Linked DNA regions of Prochlorococcus marinus CUG1416. The protein of the gene in region 1 interacts with the protein of each later gene in a pairwise test. Links are inferred from orthologs where the notes say so. Each region holds a gene or a part of one and is shown in the gene's direction. Other genes may lie near its edges. The genes, in order: crtE and purT.

What was found.
Region 2: the proteins of crtE (region 1) and purT interact in binary tests that used the Escherichia coli proteins (3 or more experiments, as listed by UniProt). The link is inferred for Prochlorococcus marinus CUG1416 from one-to-one orthologs.

The regions. Positions count from the first base shown.
Region 1 is NZ_JAAORM010000004.1:46,347-58,922, forward strand. Bases 5,797-8,620 are described here. They hold crtE (geranylgeranyl diphosphate synthase CrtE), read left to right. Parts: upstream 5,797-6,669; coding sequence 6,670-7,572; downstream 7,573-8,620. Other genes in these bases: folD (bifunctional methylenetetrahydrofolate dehydrogenase/methenyltetrahydrofolate cyclohydrolase FolD), read left to right, coding at 5,797-6,632; HA146_RS05675 (divergent PAP2 family protein), read left to right, coding at 7,587-8,066; HA146_RS05680 (cobyrinate a,c-diamide synthase), read right to left, coding at 8,063-8,620. In the rest of the region: crtL (lycopene beta cyclase), read left to right, coding at 1-242; HA146_RS05645 (glycoside hydrolase family 57 protein), read right to left, coding at 248-1,831; HA146_RS05650 (2-isopropylmalate synthase), read left to right, coding at 2,059-3,699; HA146_RS05655 (hypothetical protein), read left to right, coding at 3,781-4,176; HA146_RS05660 (HDIG domain-containing metalloprotein), read right to left, coding at 4,189-5,661; more of folD, read left to right, coding at 5,736-5,796; more of HA146_RS05680, read right to left, coding at 8,621-9,454; HA146_RS05685 (glucose-6-phosphate dehydrogenase assembly protein OpcA), read right to left, coding at 9,458-10,759; zwf (glucose-6-phosphate dehydrogenase), read right to left, coding at 10,762-12,285; HA146_RS05695 (FAD-binding oxidoreductase), read right to left, coding at 12,396-12,576.
Region 2 is NZ_JAAORM010000003.1:27,174-35,300, reverse strand. What follows is about bases 244-3,080. They hold purT (formate-dependent phosphoribosylglycinamide formyltransferase), read left to right. Parts: upstream 244-992; coding sequence 993-2,168; downstream 2,169-3,080. Other genes in these bases: pepN (aminopeptidase N), read right to left, coding at 3,035-3,080; HA146_RS05285 (photosystem II reaction centre N prot), read right to left, coding at 2,482-2,643; HA146_RS05290 (hypothetical protein), read left to right, coding at 2,267-2,485; HA146_RS05300 (lectin subunit alpha), read left to right, coding at 741-983; HA146_RS05305 (glutathione peroxidase), read right to left, coding at 244-596. Outside these bases: more of HA146_RS05305, read right to left, coding at 120-243; more of pepN, read right to left, coding at 3,081-5,644; HA146_RS05275 (hypothetical protein), read right to left, coding at 5,695-5,976; HA146_RS05270 (MBL fold metallo-hydrolase), read right to left, coding at 6,132-6,848; HA146_RS05265 (hypothetical protein), read right to left, coding at 6,915-7,217; HA146_RS05260 (hypothetical protein), read right to left, coding at 7,262-7,447; HA146_RS05255 (DCC1-like thiol-disulfide oxidoreductase family protein), read right to left, coding at 7,556-7,936. UniProt on the Escherichia coli protein: Involved in the de novo purine biosynthesis. Catalyzes the transfer of formate to 5-phospho-ribosyl-glycinamide (GAR), producing 5-phospho-ribosyl-N-formylglycinamide (FGAR). Formate is provided by PurU via hydrolysis of 10-formyl-tetrahydrofolate.

The DNA.
Region 1 (12,576 bases):
TCCTATGGCCTTACGAGTTAACACAAAGGCATAAACTTTACCAATATGGTCTAAGAAGATTAATGAGTTTTGACGAAAGTAGATTAAGAAGCTTTTTTTCAAATTTCTTTAGATTATCTACGAATGAATGGGTGGGTTTTCTTACTAATACACTTCCACTTCCAAAACTAATTTACGTAATGAGTAAGATGTTTATAAATTCACCTTTAAAAGTAAAACTAGGAATGCTTAAGTTAAATTAGTATTTTTATTTTCGCCAATCATCAATATTAATATCTGGGAAAACATTATCCTCTTCCTCAATATCTTCAAGAAATTTTAAATTAATATTGGAATGATTTTTAATCATTCCAATTAATTTCCAGAACCTGAACAAGTGTCTTTCTATCCTTTCCTTTGCAAGTTCAGTTGTAGTTCCAGCTCTTAGGATAAAACTCCAATCAGAGGACTCAGAGAGAAGTAATTCTCTTGCTGCTTGCTTGAAAAATCTTTGAGATAAGTCATCATCAAAATTTATCGAGCATAAATCAACAAAAGTAGAGCCTGCTTTTGTGATTTCGGGAACGATCCATGCATTTGCATCATTAATCCAGTAATCATGGTAACCACCTTGGCCCCAGCTTGATGGAGATGGATCACAAATTTGAAGATTTGGCTTTTGAAGTAAAAATTCTTTTAAATTTGTAAGCTTAATTGAATATTTACTGGAGTTCATTAAAATATTTTTAATAAAAAAAGGGCCCTCATACCACCAATGACCAAATAACTCTGCATCAAATGGAGCTACCAATAAGGGATTAAAGGAAGAAGATAAAGTTAATTTTTCTAATTGTTTGGATCTCGCAAGAAGATAAGCATCAGCATGTTCTGCCGCCTTCTTTTTGGCTTGATTTTCTAAGTAAAACTCCTTTTCCCCTAATGGCACGTTTTCATCAGTAATCTTATGAAACTTTAAACCCAAAGGTCTTTTAGTTGAGATACCTTTCTTTTGGAGCTTAGAGATAGGTAATTCCCAACCCAAATCTTTATGAAATTCCCTGTAAACTTTATCGCCTGGGAATCCTTCCTTAGCAGACCAAACGGGCAAGGTTGACTCACTATCTCTACCGAAGAATGCAACTCCTTTTTTAGAACATATTGGGGCATATACACCATACCTAGGTCTTGGAGCAGCATTTAGGATCCCATGACCGTCTAAGATTGCATATCTAATTCCAGAATTAAATAATATTTCATCTAAATTTTCATAATATGCACATTCAGGCAACCAAATACCTAAGGGCTTAGTTCCAAAAATATTTTCATGGCTCTTAATGGCTGTTTTAATTTGTCCGTTAACAGTTTCAGGATTCTCTCTTAATATTGGTAAATATCCATGTGTAGCGGCACAAGTAAGAATATCTAAATTTCCAGATTTATTTAAAGCATTAAACTTCTCAATTAAGTTTCCAGAACATTCTTGCCAATATAAGTATTTCTCATCGAGATTCTTAGTTAAAAATGCTGAGGCATTTTTTTCCTTACCTTCTAAATCATTCAAGAAATCATTCCTTGTTTTAATCCAGATTGGGAAAGTGTCTTGAATTTGTTTATTATCTAGAAGTGATAATAATGTTGGAGACAAACTAATAGTAAGTTTTGTATTTAGAGGATTTTCTTTTTTAGAGGATTCTATTGCTTGAAGGAGTGGTATATAGCATTCCAAAATGGCCTGAAATAACCAATCCTCTTCTAAAGAGTTTTTTTCATTTTTCCTTACATAAGGAAGATGAGCATGTAAAACTATCGCTAACTGACCTAAGATATTTTTGTTTGGGTATTGCCCATTCATATTTTTTATAATTTATGCCTAAAATTCTATAAAAAATCAAGATTAACCTTTTATAAAAGGGAAGCTTAATTCTTAATAAGAATACTTTAATAAAATAAATATTTTATTTTTTTTTCAATATTTTAACCAATATTGTTAAGTAATAATCCTATTGCAAATTTTAATTGAATAAAAATCTAGTCAATTTTTTTTAATTAGCTTAATATAAGTTTAAGTAATTACTGTTTATGTCCAAAGATCCTGGAAGAATTTTGATCTTTGATACAACTCTTCGAGATGGAGAGCAATCTCCTGGTGCCAGTTTAAATCTTGAAGAAAAACTTGCTATCGCCCATCAATTAGCAAGATTGGGAGTAGATGTTATTGAGGCTGGATTCCCTTTTGCAAGTCCCGGAGATTTTAAAGCTGTTAATAAAATTGCTGGTGCTGTAGGGAAAGAAAATGGTCCCATAATATGTGGTTTAGCTAGAGCTTCAAAGGGCGACATAAAAGCATGTTATGAAGCAGTGAGTCCAGCTCCCATGAAAAGAATACATACTTTTATTGCAACAAGTGATATCCATCTAAAACATAAACTTAAAAAATCCAGAAAAGATGTTCTTCAAATAGTTCCAGAAATGGTTAATTATGCAAAATCATTGGTAGATGATATTGAGTTTTCTTGTGAAGATGCCTCAAGGAGTGATCCTGATTTTTTATATGAAGTAATTCAACTAGCAATCTCTGCAGGAGCGACAACCATAAATATCCCAGATACTGTTGGATTTACAACCCCTACTGAATTTGGTAAATTAATTGCCGATATAAATAAAAATGTTCCAAATATTGATGAGGCAGTAATATCTGTTCATGGTCATAATGATTTAGGTTTAGCAGTTGCCAATTTTCTAGAGGCAGTAAAAAATGGAGCAAGACAATTAGAATGTACGATTAATGGAATTGGAGAAAGAGCAGGAAATGCCTCTCTAGAAGAATTAGTAATGGCATTGCATGTAAGGAAAAGCTTTTTTAATAGTTTTTTCAAAAGAAATCCAGATTCACCAACGCCTCTTACAGCTATAAGAACAAAAGAGATAACAAAAACCTCTAGGCTCGTTTCCAACCTAACTGGAATGACAGTTCAACCTAATAAAGCAATTGTGGGAGCTAACGCTTTTGCACATGAATCAGGAATTCATCAGGATGGAGTCTTAAAAAATAGACTAACTTACGAAATTATCGATGCAAAAACTGTAGGTTTGAGTGACAACAAAATATCCTTGGGAAAACTTAGTGGAAGAAGTGCAGTAAGAGCAAGATTAGAAGAGATGGGATATGACTTAAATAGGGAGGATTTGAATGACGCTTTTGCTCGTTTTAAGGATTTAGCTGATAGGAAAAGAGAAATTACTGATAGAGACTTAGAAGCAATTGTTAGTGAACAAGTACAGCTTCCAGAAGCTAAATTTCAATTAAGTCTTGTACAAGTAAGTTGCGGTAACGCATCTAAACCTACAGCCACCATCACTCTTCTAAACACTGAAGATAATACTGAGGATACTGCTGTATCAATAGGGACTGGACCTGTTGATGCTGTATGCAAGGCTTTAAATAAATTAGCTAAAGTTCCTAATGAATTAATTGAATTTTCTGTAAAGTCGGTAACAGAAGGTATTGATGCGTTGGGCGAAGTAACAATAAGAATAAGAAGGGATAATAAGATATATTCTGGTCATTCTGCGGACACGGATGTTGTTGTTGCAGCTGCAACTGCTTACGTTAATGCTATAAATAGGCTTGTATTTTCTGAGAAAAAAAATTCAATTCACCCACAGTTTGATAATTTAGAAAATTCCGAAAAAACATTTATATCTAATCCTGCAAATTAAAATATTTCTTAGGATTATTAAGTAGCTTTAAAAACAGTCTCGTCATACTGTAGATTAATCAAATAGTTAAAGCAGTAAATAATGAGGGAAAGGGTAATTGGATATTGGACTTTAGCCTGGTTAGGATTGATTTCCAACATAATTGCTCTACCATTCATAACTTTAATCATTATATACGTACCTCCACTGAGAGCTGCCAACATTACGTTAGCCAGTAGCCTTGGCTGGCCTGCAGCGATAGTTGGGATAGTTGCATCTTCTGCTCTATTAGCAGAGAGAAAATGGGGTGTTACATTGACACTAGTATCACTATCAATGGTGATTGCTGGAACGGCACCATATTCTATTGTTAGATTAATAAGGCTAAAAGAAGGTATTTTTGGAATTGGTAGTTTTACCTTTTTAATTACTTTGCTTAGCATCATGGCCCTCTTATATTGGTGTAACCCAAAACATAGAAGAACTATTAGGCTATAGAATAAAAATTAACTAAGAAAAAGTATTATTCTTGCTAGTTGGATACTGAATTCTTCTATGTCTAATTCTTCTCCACACATTCAAGAATGCCCTTTTTATTAAAAAAATTTCTCCTTTCGATAAATTACTATCGTCTAATTGCCCATCTTTCTGACGCGAGTAGATAATATTAGATATTGTTTCCAAAGCTTCTTTATCCGATGCATTAATATTCATAGCTCTTAGTGCTGCTTCACATCCATCTGCAAGCATTAAAATAGCTGTTTCTTTTGACTGAGGAATAGGGCCTTTGTATCTAAAATAATATTCATCAATGTTGAGATTTTTTTCTTTAGCTTTTTGAAAAAAATATCCCATTTTTAAGGTACCTTGATGTTCAGGGATAAAATTAGTTATCAGTTTAGGTAGTCTATTTTTTCTTGCAAATTTCAATCCTTCATCAACGTGTGCCTGTAATACTTCTGCACTTTTAATCGGATCATCTAATTCGTCATGCGGATTTTTTGAACCATCCTGATTTTCGATAAACCAATTAGGTGCATGTAATTTACCAACATCATGATATAAAGCGCCAGTTTTAATTAGATCAATATCACCACCAATCATTCTTGTTGCTTCCTCTGCTAAACCACATATAAGTAAGGTATGTTCAAAAGTACCAGGAGCTTCAAGAGACAATCTTCTAATTAGAGGTTTCTCCTTATCAGCCAATTCGAGTAATCTTGCTTTAGTTAATAATCCGAATATTGATTCAAAAATAGGAATAAATAAAATAGTAAAAAGCATTACTATTGCCAATAATAAGGAATCAGAAAATAAATTTCCTTTTGCTAAAACAAAATCTTGCTTATTAATAAGAGATATTTCATCTTTACCAATCAATATCCATTGACTCAAGAACGATCCTATGGGGACAAAAATTGATAGCTGAAGTAACTGAGCTCTACTTCTTATTCTTCCTCCAAGTAGAGATACTACTGAAGCGCAAACTAATAAAATAAAAAATATATTATTATTTATAGCAAATGCTGGGTCTGGCCAACTAAAGCTTGCTATTGATACCCAAGCTAATGCTGTTATGCTTCCCATTCCTTGAGATATTATTAATGCAGGTGGAATTATAATAGCTAATGGACTTACGGTTGAAGCAAAGGCTAATTTCGTGGCTTGTACTGCTAAAAGAAGAGTAATGATCAAGAAGATCTGTCTTGAAGAAATTGTGGGATTCTCTTTTTTTGAAACTAATATCAAAATTCCTGAACTAAAAAGTATTTCAGTAAAGGTCAAAAGCCAAGAAAAAATATCTGCGGAATTTAAAGGCGAGATAAGAAGTAGTTTATAAGAAGAAATTATTGAAATTAAAATGCATACTAAAAAAATTATGAGATTATCTATTCTTGTAATTTTAATTGGTTGTTTTACAGGAAATTGACTTCGCCTCCAAAGATAAAACAGTTTCTTTAATGTAGTTGTGATGTTTTGCACAGAATATAAATAAATCTATTTGAATAATTTAAAATTATAGGCATGCTAGGTGTAAAAAGGAGATGTTTTTCTAAATGTCATTAAAATTAGACGGTAAAAAATTATCTCTTGAAATTGAAGAAAGATTATTTGATTATATCTCTAGTAATAAAAAAATTGCAAAAAGAGCTCCAGGTTTAGCTGTAATAAGAATAGGTGAAGACCCTGCTAGTGGTGTTTACGTTAATAACAAGGAAAAAGCATGTTCAAGGATTGGAATAAAGAGCTTTATCTTTCATCTAAAAGATAGTGTAGAGCAAAAAGAAGTTGAACAATTGATAATCAAACTTAATTCTGATAAGGATATTGATGGAATGTTGCTACAACTTCCCATCCCAAAGAAGTTTGATGAGCAAAAACTGATCAGTCATATTAATCCAGGCAAAGATGTAGATGGATTAAATGAGATGAACATCGGCAAATTAGTGAAAAATGAGCCTGCGATGAGATCATGCACACCAGCAGGAATTATTAACTTATTAAGATCCCAAAATATTACAATTGAAGGTAAGAAAATTGTTGTTATCGGAAGAAGTTTGCTTGTTGGAAAACCCCTATCGCTTATGTTGTTGAATCTAAATGGCACGGTAACAATGACTCATTCAAAAACATTAAATTTGAATAAAGTCTGTAGAGAAGCCGATATTCTAATTGCGGCCGCAGGAAAACCCAATCTTGTAGATTCGAGTTTTGTGAAAGAAGGAGCAGTAATTATTGATGTTGGAATACATAGATTAAAAAGTTCCGATAAAAATCAAACCAGATTATGTGGAGATGTATTATTAGAAGATGTCATTTCTAAAGTATTTGCTTATACACCTGTACCAGGAGGTGTTGGACCAATGACAGTAACAATGTTACTTGTAAATACTATTTTTAGCTGGCAAAAACAATTTGGTTTATCATCAACTCTTAATGACCTTTTGCCATAAACTCCAAGATGAAAATTTTCTTTACTAAAGGTATAAAATGACTGAAGTTGTAAGTAGTATTTCTGATTTTGAAAAATATCTTAAAAACACAAAAAAGGTTGTAGAAGAAGCACTTGATTTTTCCTTGGGCCCTGAGAATCCAGAAATTTTAAGAGAATCAATGAGATATTCCCTTTTAGCTGGAGGGAAAAGAATACGTCCAATTTTATGTTTAGCATCTTGCTCACTCGCTGGAGGAGAACCCTCTCTTGCTGTTCCTACTGCAGTAGCAATAGAAATGATACATACAATGTCCTTGATTCATGATGATCTGCCCGCGATGGATAATGATGACCTGAGGAGAGGTAGGCCGACAAATCATAAAGTATATGGAGATGCAATAGCTATTCTTGCAGGCGATGCTTTATTAACCAGGGCCTTTGAAATGGTCTCTTTAAGAAGCCCTGGAGTAGATCCAAATAGATTATTAAATGTAATTGGCGAATTATCCCTAGTAGCTGGTGCACCAGGCCTAGTCGGGGGGCAAGTTGTTGATTTGGAATGCGAAGGCAAAGAAGTCGACCTTAAAACTCTCGAATATATTCATCTTCATAAGACTGGGGCATTATTAAAGGCTTGCGTAAGAACAGGCGCGATGATAGCAGGCGCTAACGAAAAACTATTACAAGCTCTAACAACATATGCAGAGGGAATTGGTTTAGCCTTCCAAATAATAGATGATATTCTTGATTTAACTTCAAGCAGTGAAAAGCTTGGTAAAACTGCAGGCAAAGATCTTTTAGCTGACAAAACTACTTACCCTAAATTACTTGGAATGGAGGAGTCAAAGAAAAGAGCATTTGACTTAGTTGAAAAAGCAAAAAAAGCAATTGAACCTTGGGGTGCAGATGCAAATTATTTAATATCGTTAGCCGACTTTATTACAAATAGAGACAGATAATTAGTTTTAATTTTATGTCTGATTTCTTTTCCTTTTTTAATAATTCAGTTCTTTTCTGGAGCTTATTATCCTGTTTACTAGCTCAATTTTTTAAAATTTTATTCAATTTCTTTTCAACTGGAGAGATAAGGTTTGGGATTATGTTCGAAACGGGTGGTATGCCTTCTAGTCATTCCGCCTTAATAACTGGTGCTGCATCTGGGATAGGTTATGAATTGGGATTTGATAGCTCAATATTCGCATTATCAGTTGCTGTAGCACTAATAGTTATGTATGACGCCAGTGGTGTTAGAAAATCAGCTGGGATTCAAGCTGCAGAAATCAATAAACTATCAAAAAAACTAGACCCTAAATCTGAATTACTCTTAAAAGAAACCCTGGGCCATACAAAAATTGAGGTCATGGTGGGGAGTTTTTTAGGACCATTAATTACTTTGCCTGGAATGTTTTTTTTAGGTTCTCCTCTCAAAATATTTAATTTGATAATAAATTAGGAATCCTTTGAAAAACTAAGTTGGGTTGCATCTATAAAGTTTTTTGCGACTTCCGGAGAACTTGGTAAATGTAAGTGAATCCAACTTGCATGTAATTTTTCATCAAAATAACCTTCATTTTTGTATTCAGTTTTCCAAGATTTAATTTTCCATGGAGAAGAAAGTTTCTTATGATGCTCAGCTTTTCCTAAATCAAGTTCAGATAAATTATTCTCAATTTCCCAATAATGAAATTCATGTCCTCTAATTAATTGATTTTGTTTAATGATCGGAGTATCTTTTAAACCCTCAATGTATCTATAACCTACTGAAAGTTTACTTTTTTTTGATCTAAAAGGCAGGATGCCACTCATTTTATGATAATTACCATTTTCATCTTTTATAAAGTCTCCTAAAATCATCATCCCTCCGCACTCTGCATATATAAATCTATTTTTGCGGAATTTCCTTAACGAATTTAAGCTTTTTTTAGAATTACTTATATGATCAGCATATTTTTCAGGAAAACCTCCCGGAATAATTAAAGAAGAAGCCTCATTAGGGATTTCTTCATCATCATAAATACTCCATGAAATCAATGGTATGCCTATTTCACTCAAAAACTCCTTGGTTTCGGGGTATTGAAAATGAAAGATTTTATCTTCTGCAATGGCGATGGGTTTACTTTTGTCTATTATAAAATCTTCAAAACTGACAGAATTAAATATTTTCTTTTGAGGAGATTTTAGGAATTTAATAAGAGAAAACACATTAAGATTTCTTGCGGCAAAATTTGCAAAATATTCAACATCAATTTCTTTATCATTATCCAATGGAGATATCAAACCTAAATTAGCTTTGTTTAAAGTTATTTTTGAATCAGATGGTAAAAAACCAAGAATTTCGAAATCTTCATTTTTAAAAACTTCTTTGATTAATTTTTTATGTCTATCTGAATTAACGTTGTTAAATATAATTCCTGCTATTGATAACTTACTATCGAAGTCTCTAAAACCTCGAACAGTCGCCAAAAGAGAAGCTACTTGACCTCTAGCATTAACAATAAAAATTACTGGAGCATTGAGAAGTTTAGAGATATTTGCTGTACTGGAATAGGTTGTTGCCCCTAATCCATCAAATAGACCCATTGCTCCTTCAATTAATGAGAATTCATATTTCAAAGAATGTTTAAAGAAGCTTGATTGAACCCATTCCTCACCACTTAAAAAAATATCTAAATTCCTACAAATCGGTTGGCCAATTGAACTAAGTTGTTGTTGATCAAGATAATCTGGGCCAACCTTGAAAGTTTGTATCTTTATACCTTTTGAGAACGCCCAACAAGATATCAAAAGCGATAATGTAGTTTTACCACTATCACTTGAAGGAGAAGATATTACACAAGGCATTTATTAGTTATTAAAACCATTAAATATTTGAAGGGCTATTTTAATAGAATTTTCGAAAAGAGGACTTGTATTACCTCTACTACTTCCCAATAATTTACTAACATCATACTCTGATGTAGAAAAAGAATTTGGAACAACTTGTTCTATTAATTCCATATTAGCCATTCCCCCTGCTTCAAGTCTCATACATTCCACTGATTCACAGCCAAGTATTACACAAGTGTTATTTTTTTGAACCTCACTAATTTTTGAAATCAACCTCAATCCAATAACTTGTCCTAAATGAATACTTGGATTTCCTAAAGATAAGGGATTAATTGATGCAGAAATTATTTCGCCATTGATTCTTTCAAACTCTATTTTTGTTGATTCTTTATCCCTTTCAACTCTTAAAAAAGACCAACCAAGTTTATCGCAAAGCCATGAAATCAAAAACAAAGATTGAATCATATGATCTCCTGCGATATCAATGTCAATATCAGTAATATGATCTAAAATCGGCCTCCTCGAAGGCGGATCAAATATCATTGCCAATGATTCCCTCCAATTTTTCAACCTAACCCAATTCAAATCATTAATAGCTTTATTTGAATTATTTAATTGATCTAAAACTTTTAAACATCTGTTAGGCGATCCAAGAGCAGTATCAATGATTAACCTTAGACCATAATTAGTAAAATATTCGAAGATTTCAGGAGATTCATCCAAGCTTCCATTCCACCACAACCATAAAGGTAATTCATCAATAGATAATTCATCAATTATTTTTAATCCTTTATTGGATATTGAGGCTGAGTCCCCCCTAATAACAACTAAGTCCCCACATATAGGTTGCAAAGCTGGAGTGTCACTTAATGGACAATAAGCTGATACAAAAGTTTTGATATCTGAATTTTTATTTAACGTTGGCGCTAGAGTTATTAATCTTCTTGGGTTCAATGTACTTATTGATGATTCAAAAAATTGTCCTCTAAAGTCTTCAAAGTCTTTATTAGATAAATTTTCCTTCAACAAATTCAATAGCTCTTCACTATTAAGGGAAGTAGTGATAGGAAGTCCTTGATCTAATATAAATTTTTTAGCAACTTCAATTATCTCTGGACTTAAATTTCCAGTAATTGGTCCATTTACTAATCCTTTTTGAACCAAACATTGTTCTAGCCAAGCAGGCTGCCAGACTATTAATGTAAAAGTATTAGCCCCAGTATTATCTTTATTTTCTGAAATCCATAATTTATTAAGGTAATTAGAAATCTCCTGATAAGGTAGCTCTAATGGGGTTTGGAGTGTTAGTTGAGGTTTCATTTTTAAGGTCTCCTCCAGAAGATATTATCTTTTGAAAGTAATTGATCAGACTCAGGAGGTCCCCATGTCATAGATTCATAATTATAAATAGGTAACTTCCAAGGAGAATTATCCATCAATTCTATTAATGGCGTATAAAGTTTCCAAGCTGCCTCTACTTCATCACTTCGAGTAAATAAGGTTGGGTCAGAAAGCATTGCATCAGCTAATAATCTTACATAGCCTTCATCTGAGGGTTCTCCAAATGATGCATCATAAGAAAATTCCATCTCAACAGGTCTTGATTTCATTCCAGAACCTGGGGATTTTACCTCAAATTTGAAAGTAGCACCTTCATTTGGCTGAATTCTAAGGATAAGTTGATTTGGGGCAGGATTTATTATTGTTGATTCAAATAAATGAACAGGAACGTCTTTAAAAGTCAAGACTATTTCTCCAAGTCTTTTAGGTAGTCTTTTCCCTGTTCTCAAATAAAAAGGGACCCCTTGCCAACGCCAGTTATCAACAAACACTTTTGTCGCAATATAAGTTTCTGTTGTGCTATTACAATTAACACCCTCTTCCTGCCTATATCCTTTAAGTCGATTTGAGATATTTCCTCCATCTCCATATTGACCTCTTATGCAACAATTCCAAGGTTCATTTTCGTCAGCAAGTTTTGAAGCTTGAAGAACCTTAGCTTTTTCATTTCTTATTGCTTCTGGTTCAAACTTTCCAGGAGGTTCCATAGCAGTAACAGCAAGCATCTGAGTCATATGATTTTGAAGCATATCTCTTAAGGCACCAGAGCTTTCGTAATAACCAGCTCTATCTTCAACACCCACTGTTTCAGATGAAGTAATTTGAACACTTGATATATAATTTCTGTTCCAAATTGGTTCAAAAATAGTGTTAGCAAACCTCATAACAAGAATATTTTGAACTGTCTCTTTACCTAAATAATGATCAATCCTATAAATCTGACTTTCTTCTGCACAACTTTGAACGATCTTATTCAATTTTTTTGCACTTGAATAATCTCTTCCAAAAGGTTTTTCAATCACTAAACGACTTTTCTTAGGGTCATCTAAAAGGCCAGCTGCTTTAAGAGCTTTACATCCACTTGCATAGAAATTCGGAGATACTGATAAATAAAATGTTCTATTCCCATGAGTAGCTTGTGTTTTATCAATTTCATTTAATCTTTTAGAAAGCCTTACGACATGATCAATTTGTTGTAAGTCAACTGGTTCGTAGAAAAGATAATTAGAAAATTGTTCCCACTCCCTTTCTTTACCAGATATTTGATTGGATAGCTTTACTTTCATCTTTTCTCTAAACTCATTATCAGTCCAAGGTCTTCTTGCACAACCAACTATTCCAAATTCACTAGGAATTCTTCTTTGCAAATAGAGTTCAAATAAGGCTGGTATTAATTTTCTATGAGTAAGGTCTCCACTAGCACCAAAGATTACTAAGCATTGTGGAGATATGACTCTTTCCTGTCGTAAACCTAATCTAAGAGGATTACTTAAAGTTGAAGGCATATTTTTAATATTCTTATTTTTAAAATCCTCTTTTTTTCGAAGATTAGCTACATATTGTGTCTAAACCAAAAAGTATCTCGAGGGATAAACTTAAACTTAAATATAAAGCGTTAGTAAGTTTCTACGTGCCATCTTCCTGCTTTTTTTAGTTGAGGTCTTAATTCTGACCAATTCAAGCCTTTTTCTTCTGCCGCCTTAGTCATAGCTTCATCTATTCCAGGCTCCATACCCTTTAAGCCACAAAGATATATGTGTGTCTTCTCATCTTCAATCATATTGAAAAGCTCGTTT
Region 2 (8,127 bases), on another replicon or contig:
TTAGCTAACTTTTCAATTCAAAATTTAGGTATTTTGGACAAAAATTATTAGTAATTTTTAGTTTAAATATTAAGGTGTTTTATTTTATAAATTTTAGGTTAATTACAAATAGATATTTATTAATCTAAAGCTACTTCTATCGCCGCTACTAAGTTTTCATCCATTGGTTTAACCCCTGGTTTGAATCTTGCAATTACTTTACTATCTTTACCTATTAGAAACTTTTCGAAATTCCATTCAACGTCACCCTCAGGTTCTACTTTGTTAAGCGTTGTGTATGGTTCTGTGGTGTTACCTTTCGCATGAACTTTTTCATATATTTCAAACTTGACTCCATATTTAATGGTGCAAAAATCTTTTATTTCTGAAAGGGAGTCGGGTTCTTGTTTCCCGAAATCATTACAGGGGAAGGCAAGTATTCTTAGCCCTTTATTTGAATATAAATCATGTAGCTTTTGAAGTTCCTCATACTGAGCAGTATTACCACAATAACTAGCTACATTAACCACTAAAATTACTTCCCCTGAGTATTCACCAAGTTTTATAGATGATCCATCTGCTGAAATAACAATAGTATTTTGTACGTTAACTTGCATGTCTTAAGAAATTCACCCTTTGAAGATAACAATCTAAACCGTTTTTTGTGCCTAAAAATTCAATGGCTTTGGATTATTTCTTTTGTATGTTTTAATTTTTCATTGATTTAACCATTTATAATTAGTATTATTTATCATTTTAACTTGGACCCTTTAGACCCACTTACTGAAATCATCAACTCCGGTCAGGGTTTTTTACCTGCGATTGCTTTAGAAAGAATTATTTGGGCAATGATTGGAGTCTTTTTTTTAACAGCAATTTCGACATCAATAACTAATAGCATTAGAATTCAAAATTGGTTTGGGATAAAATCTTTATTTAGTTATTCTAAAGATAAAAAAATTAGAGATGATTCATCTAGCAAGCTTTCTGATAATGATAAATAATTTATAAATATGAAAGATTCGATGTTTTCTAAAAAAAGAATTTTAATACTTGGTAGTGGCGAGCTTGGTAAGGAACTAGTAATAGAATCCAAAAGATTAGGATTAGAAGTTATTGCAATTGATCGATATGAAAATGCACCTGCAATGCAAGTTGCTGATTATTCAAGTGTAATTGATATGGGGGATAAAAATATTTTAAAAAATGTTATAAAGGAATTTAATCCTGACTTTGTTGTCCCGGAAATAGAGGCACTTTCGATTGAAGCCTTAAAAGAATTAGAGGAGGAAGGTTTCAATATTGTCCCAAATGCCAGAACTGTTGAAATAACAATGAATAGAGATAAAATAAGAGACTTGGCTTCTAGAGATTTAAAAATAAAAACTGCAAAATTTGACTATATTTATAATTTTGATGATCTAGGGGGGAAAACAGATAAAATTGGGTTCCCACTTTTACTTAAACCTTTAATGAGCTCTTCAGGTAAGGGACAAACTTTGGTTGAATCAAAAAATGATTTAAATCATGCTTGGAGTCAGGCACAAGCAAATTCTAGAGGTAAAGTTAAAGGTGTAATTATTGAAGAATTTATTAATTTTGATTTTGAGTTTACTCTTCTAACTGTAAGAAAAGAGAGCGGTGAAAATATTTTTTGCTTACCAATTGGACATCTTCAATCTAATGGAGATTATCAATGCAGTTGGCAACCTTTGGACATTAATGAGTCCTTAATATGTGAAGCCAAGAAAATGACAAATAAAATTTTAAATAACTTAAATGGAGCTGGATTATACGGTGTAGAGTTTTTTGTAAAAGGTAATGAGGTTATATTTTCAGAGTTATCCCCCAGACCTCATGATACCGGTATGGTTACATTAGTTAGCCAAAACATTAATGAATTTGAATTACATTTAAGGGCTTTTTTAAATTTACCAATCCCTTATATAAGCCTAATAGAACCTTCTGCAACAAGAGTTATACTCGCAGATAAAGATTATATTAATCCTATTTATGAAGGTCTTAATAAAGCATTAGAAGTTGAAAAGACTAAAGTTCTTATATTTGGTAAGCCAGTTTCTAGAAAAGGTAGAAGAATGGGAGTTGTTCTCGCATCAAATAAAGACATTAATTTAGCCAGAGAAAATGCTGATAAAGCTCGTCGTAGAATAAAAGTTAGATCAAATTAAAAAAAATATTAAATAAATATAACGAAAAAAATACTTATTTCCTTTGTTTTTGTTCTGCCTTTCTGTGATTAATATTTGTGTATGTTCTCTTGTTCAAAATGATAGAAAATTATAAAGGTTGGGATATAACTTTGAATTGGGATAAAAAAAATGACCTCCTAGAGGGAAGTAGTAAAAGTTTGTTTTTTAATCAAAAAGAAAAATGGATGGGAGTGCACTTAAATGGTGAAAAAATATATGGTTCCTCACTCAAAGAAATTAGGCATATTATTGATTATCCTGTTTTGCATAAAAAGCAGGTTAAAGGTTTTTTTTAATTATCCTGATCATTATCATTATATTCAATTAGTTCCTTAGCAATTTTATTTAAATCTCCCTTAATTGAGATCCAGGTAAAAGAAACTATAAAAATCAAAGCAGTTATTGCAATAGTGATTTTTTCAATTGGAGACAATCCAAGTGCAATAGCAAACATTTGAAACTAAATACTAATATTTTATTATATTGAATTTTTTAAAATAGTTTAAATCAAATTTTTTTTTGCAATGATATTTAATTATTCAGGAAAACAAGAATTAATTTACTTATTTTTTTGTTTCTGATTTCAAATTTATTCACTAAAATTAAATTATGGAAAAAAAAAAGTGTCCCCAATGTAAAAATTTAATTTTAATAACTTCTCCAACATGCTTACATTGTGGAAGGCCTAATAAATTTATAACTAAGGAATACGTCAATAAAAAGTGGAATAAAGATTATAACGAAAATATATTTAATGATATTTTTATTAATAAATATCTTGTATTTATTTTAATACTTATAATTACAATCTCTATTATAATATTTAATTAAATATAATCAAATAATCACTTTAATATCGCATCTAATACTTCCATAGTATTTGTTGATAGTTTATTTTTTTTGATCTTTTTTATGGTTTCAATCATGTTACTTTTATAAGGCTCTGAATAATAGTTGTATCTACTAAATACTTTCACAAAACGAGAAATAACGATTGGATTTAATTTATCGAATTCAATTATCTTTTTCGCAATATATTTATAACCAGAGCCATCTATTGCATGAAAAGTACTATTTCTTGTTACGAATGTGTTTAATATGGCTCTTAATGTATTTGGTGATTTTGAATCAAAAAACTTGTTTTCAAATAATTTTTCAAGACTACTTGCTTTTTCATCATTTTCTATAGATGCAATAAATGAGAACCAACTATCCAATACTACACTATTATTTTTCCATTTATTTAAGAATATATTTGAGATAATTTGTCGCTCAGGACAATTAATCCTACTAAAAGAATTCAATGCAGCTTTTGCTAGTGTCATCGAATTACTATTGACGTAATTAATTATTTTGCTTTTAATTTCCTTGTCATTACTATGTAATAATAGTTTCCAAATAATTTCGATTAGTTTTCTTTCATGTTTTCCTTCTGGCCATGCTTTATATAGATTTTTATCTATTTCTTGGAGCTTAAATAATAATTCTTTTTTTAATTTCGTACCGAATAAATAATTTAATTCGTCAATAGTTTTGTATATTTTTAAAGGGTCTATATTTTCCATCTCTGATTCAATTTCGGCAAAGGTAGGAATACTTAGTAATTCTGATAAAAGAGATAAATTAATATCTCTATTTTTTATAAATGATATTAAGGCGCTTATTAATTTGTTTTCAATTTGATAATCTGGTTTTTTATCTAATCTGCATGAAATGATAGTTTTATAAAATCCTTTTACAGTATTAGATAGAGTAAAGTAATCAGTTTCATATTTTAGGATTAAAAAATTTTCATCAAGAGTAATATCTGATTCCCACTCAACTGGTGATGAAAATTCACGAAAATAAGTGACTAAGGGGATTTCGAAATGGGATTCTATATTATTAATAATAAATTCTTGTATTTTTGCTTTTAGGATGACTGTTTTTTTAATTGTCTTTTTTTCACCAAGAAATATAGCTAAATTTATAGGAATTATTAAAGGTAAATCATTATATGGGTTCTTTTTTATTGGATTACTTTGAGAGGCTTGAATTGTAAGTTTTTTGTTTTTTTTATCCCAGATTCTCTTGAATTTAACTTTTGGGGTTCCATTTTGCTTGTACCAGACTTTAAATTCTTTAGGATCTATTTCCTTATTGTTTTCTAGTATTTTATCGATAAATTGGTCTATTGTTGCTGCTTTACCATCATAAGTTGATATGTAATTACTAAATCCTTTATAGAAATCTTTATCTTTTACAAGGTTGCTGAGCATTCTAATTATTTCTGAACCTTTTTCATATATTGTGGTCGTATAGAAATTGTCTATTTCTTTATATTTTTCTGGGATTACAGGATGTGATGTTGGACCAGAGTCTTCCCTAAATTGATTCTTCCTAAGAAATTTTGAATCTTCAAGTCTCTTTATTTCATAATCATGAAAGTCTGCAGTGAATTGTTGATCTCTAAATACTGTTAAACCCTCTTTTAGAGATAATTGAAACCAATCCCTACATGTAACTCTATTCCCAGTCCAATTATGGAAGTATTCATGAGCTATAACCCCTTCTATTCTTTCTAATTCTTCATCAGTTGTTGTTTCAGAATCAGCCAGTATTAGTTTTGAATTGAAAATATTGAGACTTTTATTTTCCATGGCACCCATATTAAAGTGCCTTACTGCAACTATATTGAATAATGATAAATCGTATTCAAGGTTATATTTCTCCTCGTCCCATTTCATTGATTTCTTTAAGGAACTTATTGCATGTTTAACATATTTTTCATCGCCATCCTCAACATAAATATTTATTTTAACTTTCTTATTCGATTTTGTTATGAAATAATCTTTTACACAATTAAGTTTCCCTGCCACCAATGCAAATAGATATGAGGGTTTCGGATATGGGTCTTCCCAAATTATTTCATGTCGATTATTTGTAAGGTTTTTTTCTTTTACGACGTTACCATTTGAGAGTAAGACAGGATAATCATTCTTGTCTGCCTCAATCCTAACTGTGTATTTGCTTAAAATGTCGGGTCTATCAGAGTGGTAACTTATCCTTCTAAATCCCTCTGCCTCGCATTGCGTAGTTATAATCCCATTGCTCTCATACATTCCTAAAAGGGATGAATTTTCCTTTGGTTTAATTATTCCTTCTATTCTTAATGAAAAATTATCTTTATTTATATTTTTAATTTCTAAGTTATTTTTTTGCTGTATATAATATTCCTCCTCTAAAAGAGGAGAGTCATCTAGGTATATTTTTTTAATTAATATATCTGTACCATCAAGAATAAGATTTTTGGTATTCTTATTCTTTTTTTTCAATCTAAGTTTCGTTTTAACATTAACTTCATTTTTCTTGATTACGAAGTCCAAAAAAATTTCAGGTATTTCATAATCAAATACTTTATAATCTTCAAGTTTTACATAGCTTGAAATTTTTTTTTCATTTTTAGTATTGTTCATCTTTAATATAGATTTAAGAAATTGAATGCTCCTGGATAATTATCTTTAAATTATAAGTTTGACTTATTATCTTCTGATTTACAAAAATGTGTTTTTATCTCTCCAGAAGGAAGTAGTTCATTTAAGGATGGATTTTTCATATTAGGAAGACCATCTTTATTTAATTGGTATCGCCAGTCCCATTTTCTGTCTGTAAATGAAATGTAATCTTTTCTTAGGGAGTATGGAAGCATAAGATTTTTTTTATTCCAATTAATATTAATAAACGCGCCTGGCTTTAACTCAGATATCTTTTTTATTATTGAAAAGTCACCATTAATATTATTTCTCATAACTAGATCAAGTTTTGCATTGTCACAAAAATAACTAGTATTTAGAACTAATAAAAGTATTGAGGTAAAGAATAAAGAATGAATTTTTATAGGCTCCTTTTATAATGAATACACTTCGATTCAAAATGAGAAAATTGGAACATTTTCAGATAAATTTAAATCATAATGGATTGCATACTCTTTAAATCTATAAGATTACAATTTAATTCTTTTTTATATTCCTGAACTGAAATAAAGTTATTTAAGAAACCTGAGTATTTTGCATCTCCTCCAACGGTACTTGAAAGTATAAATTTTGGGTTGAATTTGTGTATTAATTTAGGGATTACATCAGCACCTTTTACAAAAGAGCCTACTAGTGGCAATTCTAAATTTTTTGTAGGAGTTATTACAGCATCAAGATTTTGTTTTTCTAAATTTTCATCAAGATATCCATGGGGTTCTATATAAAAACTATTATTGAAATCATCTCTTATGATATATCCGTTTTCTCTCTGTGGAACTGGAGCTCCAGCAGTAGCTTCAAAACTTATATTACACAAATGAGTTTTTTGAGCTGGCTTAAGAATATTAATTGAGGTAAAACCTATTTTTTCTAATATTTCATTAGCACTTTTAGGGCATATTATGGGAATATCTTTTTTAAACGTTTCTAAAGTTTGTATATGACAGTGGTCAGGTAATCCTTGAGTTAATAAAATGATATCTACTTGCTCTTTTATTGAAATTTCTTTTTCTAATGATCCTTTGAAAAACCATTCTCCTGGAGGAAATACTAAATCACCTTTGAGCCACGGATCAATAATTATATTATTTTCTTTTAATTTTATAAACCAACCATTTGATCCAAGGTAGGTAGCTTCAAAAGTCATTAACTAATTGATATTTTATTAGACTATAAAATAATTTTGACTTTATCGAGAAGGTACTAACTTAGATTAGTTTGCTTCATTTAAAATTTGAAATGACTTTCTTTTCAGATTAAATATTAAAACTTGATTTTCTTTATAACTAATTTTAAAATCATCTTTTTCTAGCATTTTTATGGGTATTAGGGCTGATCCTCCTGTTCCTGAAAATATGATTGGCATGGTGTTATTTTTCGTGCCATTCATTTTTTGTAAATCTATTGCTTGAGAAACTATTTTTCTAGCCTTATCAAATCCGTAATCTTCTATTAATTTAGACCATAAAAAGTTAACTGATTCATATTTTGAAAACTCAATTTGTATTGTTTTCATTAAAAAAATGTAAATATTAAGGATTTACTAGTAACGATTTAAACTTAATTACTATTTTTAAACCTATCCATAACTAGTTGCAACATATCAACTACATCTCCATCAGTTAAATCTAAATCCTTCTTTAAATCATTGCAGGTTAAATTCATTTCGAGTGCTGCCTCAGCCATATGATTAACTTTCTGGTTATCGCCACCTAATGAAATAAATGGATTGAAGTTTTCTATCATCAAATATTTTGTGTTACCACTTATTTCTAGCTAATAAATTATGAATTATCATTTATTGATACAGAAGCTTATAAATATGTTATTTATTTTTTATAAATTATTTATTTTTTAAACTAGAGATGTTGATACACCTTTTGCTATGAGTGCAAATCTTCTCGCCCTAACAAGTAACGGAAATAGTACGTTTGTTCGTTTAGTTGATTTGAATACTCTGGAAAGTAAGAAAAGTAAACTACTGGAAGGGTTTTTTATCTGTTTGCAAATAGTATTTATTGCTTCTGCTCCATGAAAGATATCTTCATCTTTCAGGAGAATAGCACCTTTATCTATGTCAAAACCTTTTTCTAATAGAGATTTGATTAGGGTTGAATTCTTACGACCATCAAGAATTTTAATATTATTTATCTTGCTTTTGATTTCCAAGAGCTCTGCAAAATGATTGCAAAATGGACATTCTCCATCATAAATAAAGGTATAGTTAGAAGTCATTAGGGAACATTAGTGTTAATTGTCTTAAAATATGCAAACAAAAGTTATGATATATCCCTTGATAATAAAATAAAAAATAAAGAATTTGTGTGTTGGTAATAAAGGATTTAGCTAAATATTTTCATAATTACGAAGAAATGTCTCAATATAGGTATATTTTCCTCAAATATTCTGTATGCTTAACTCCAAGA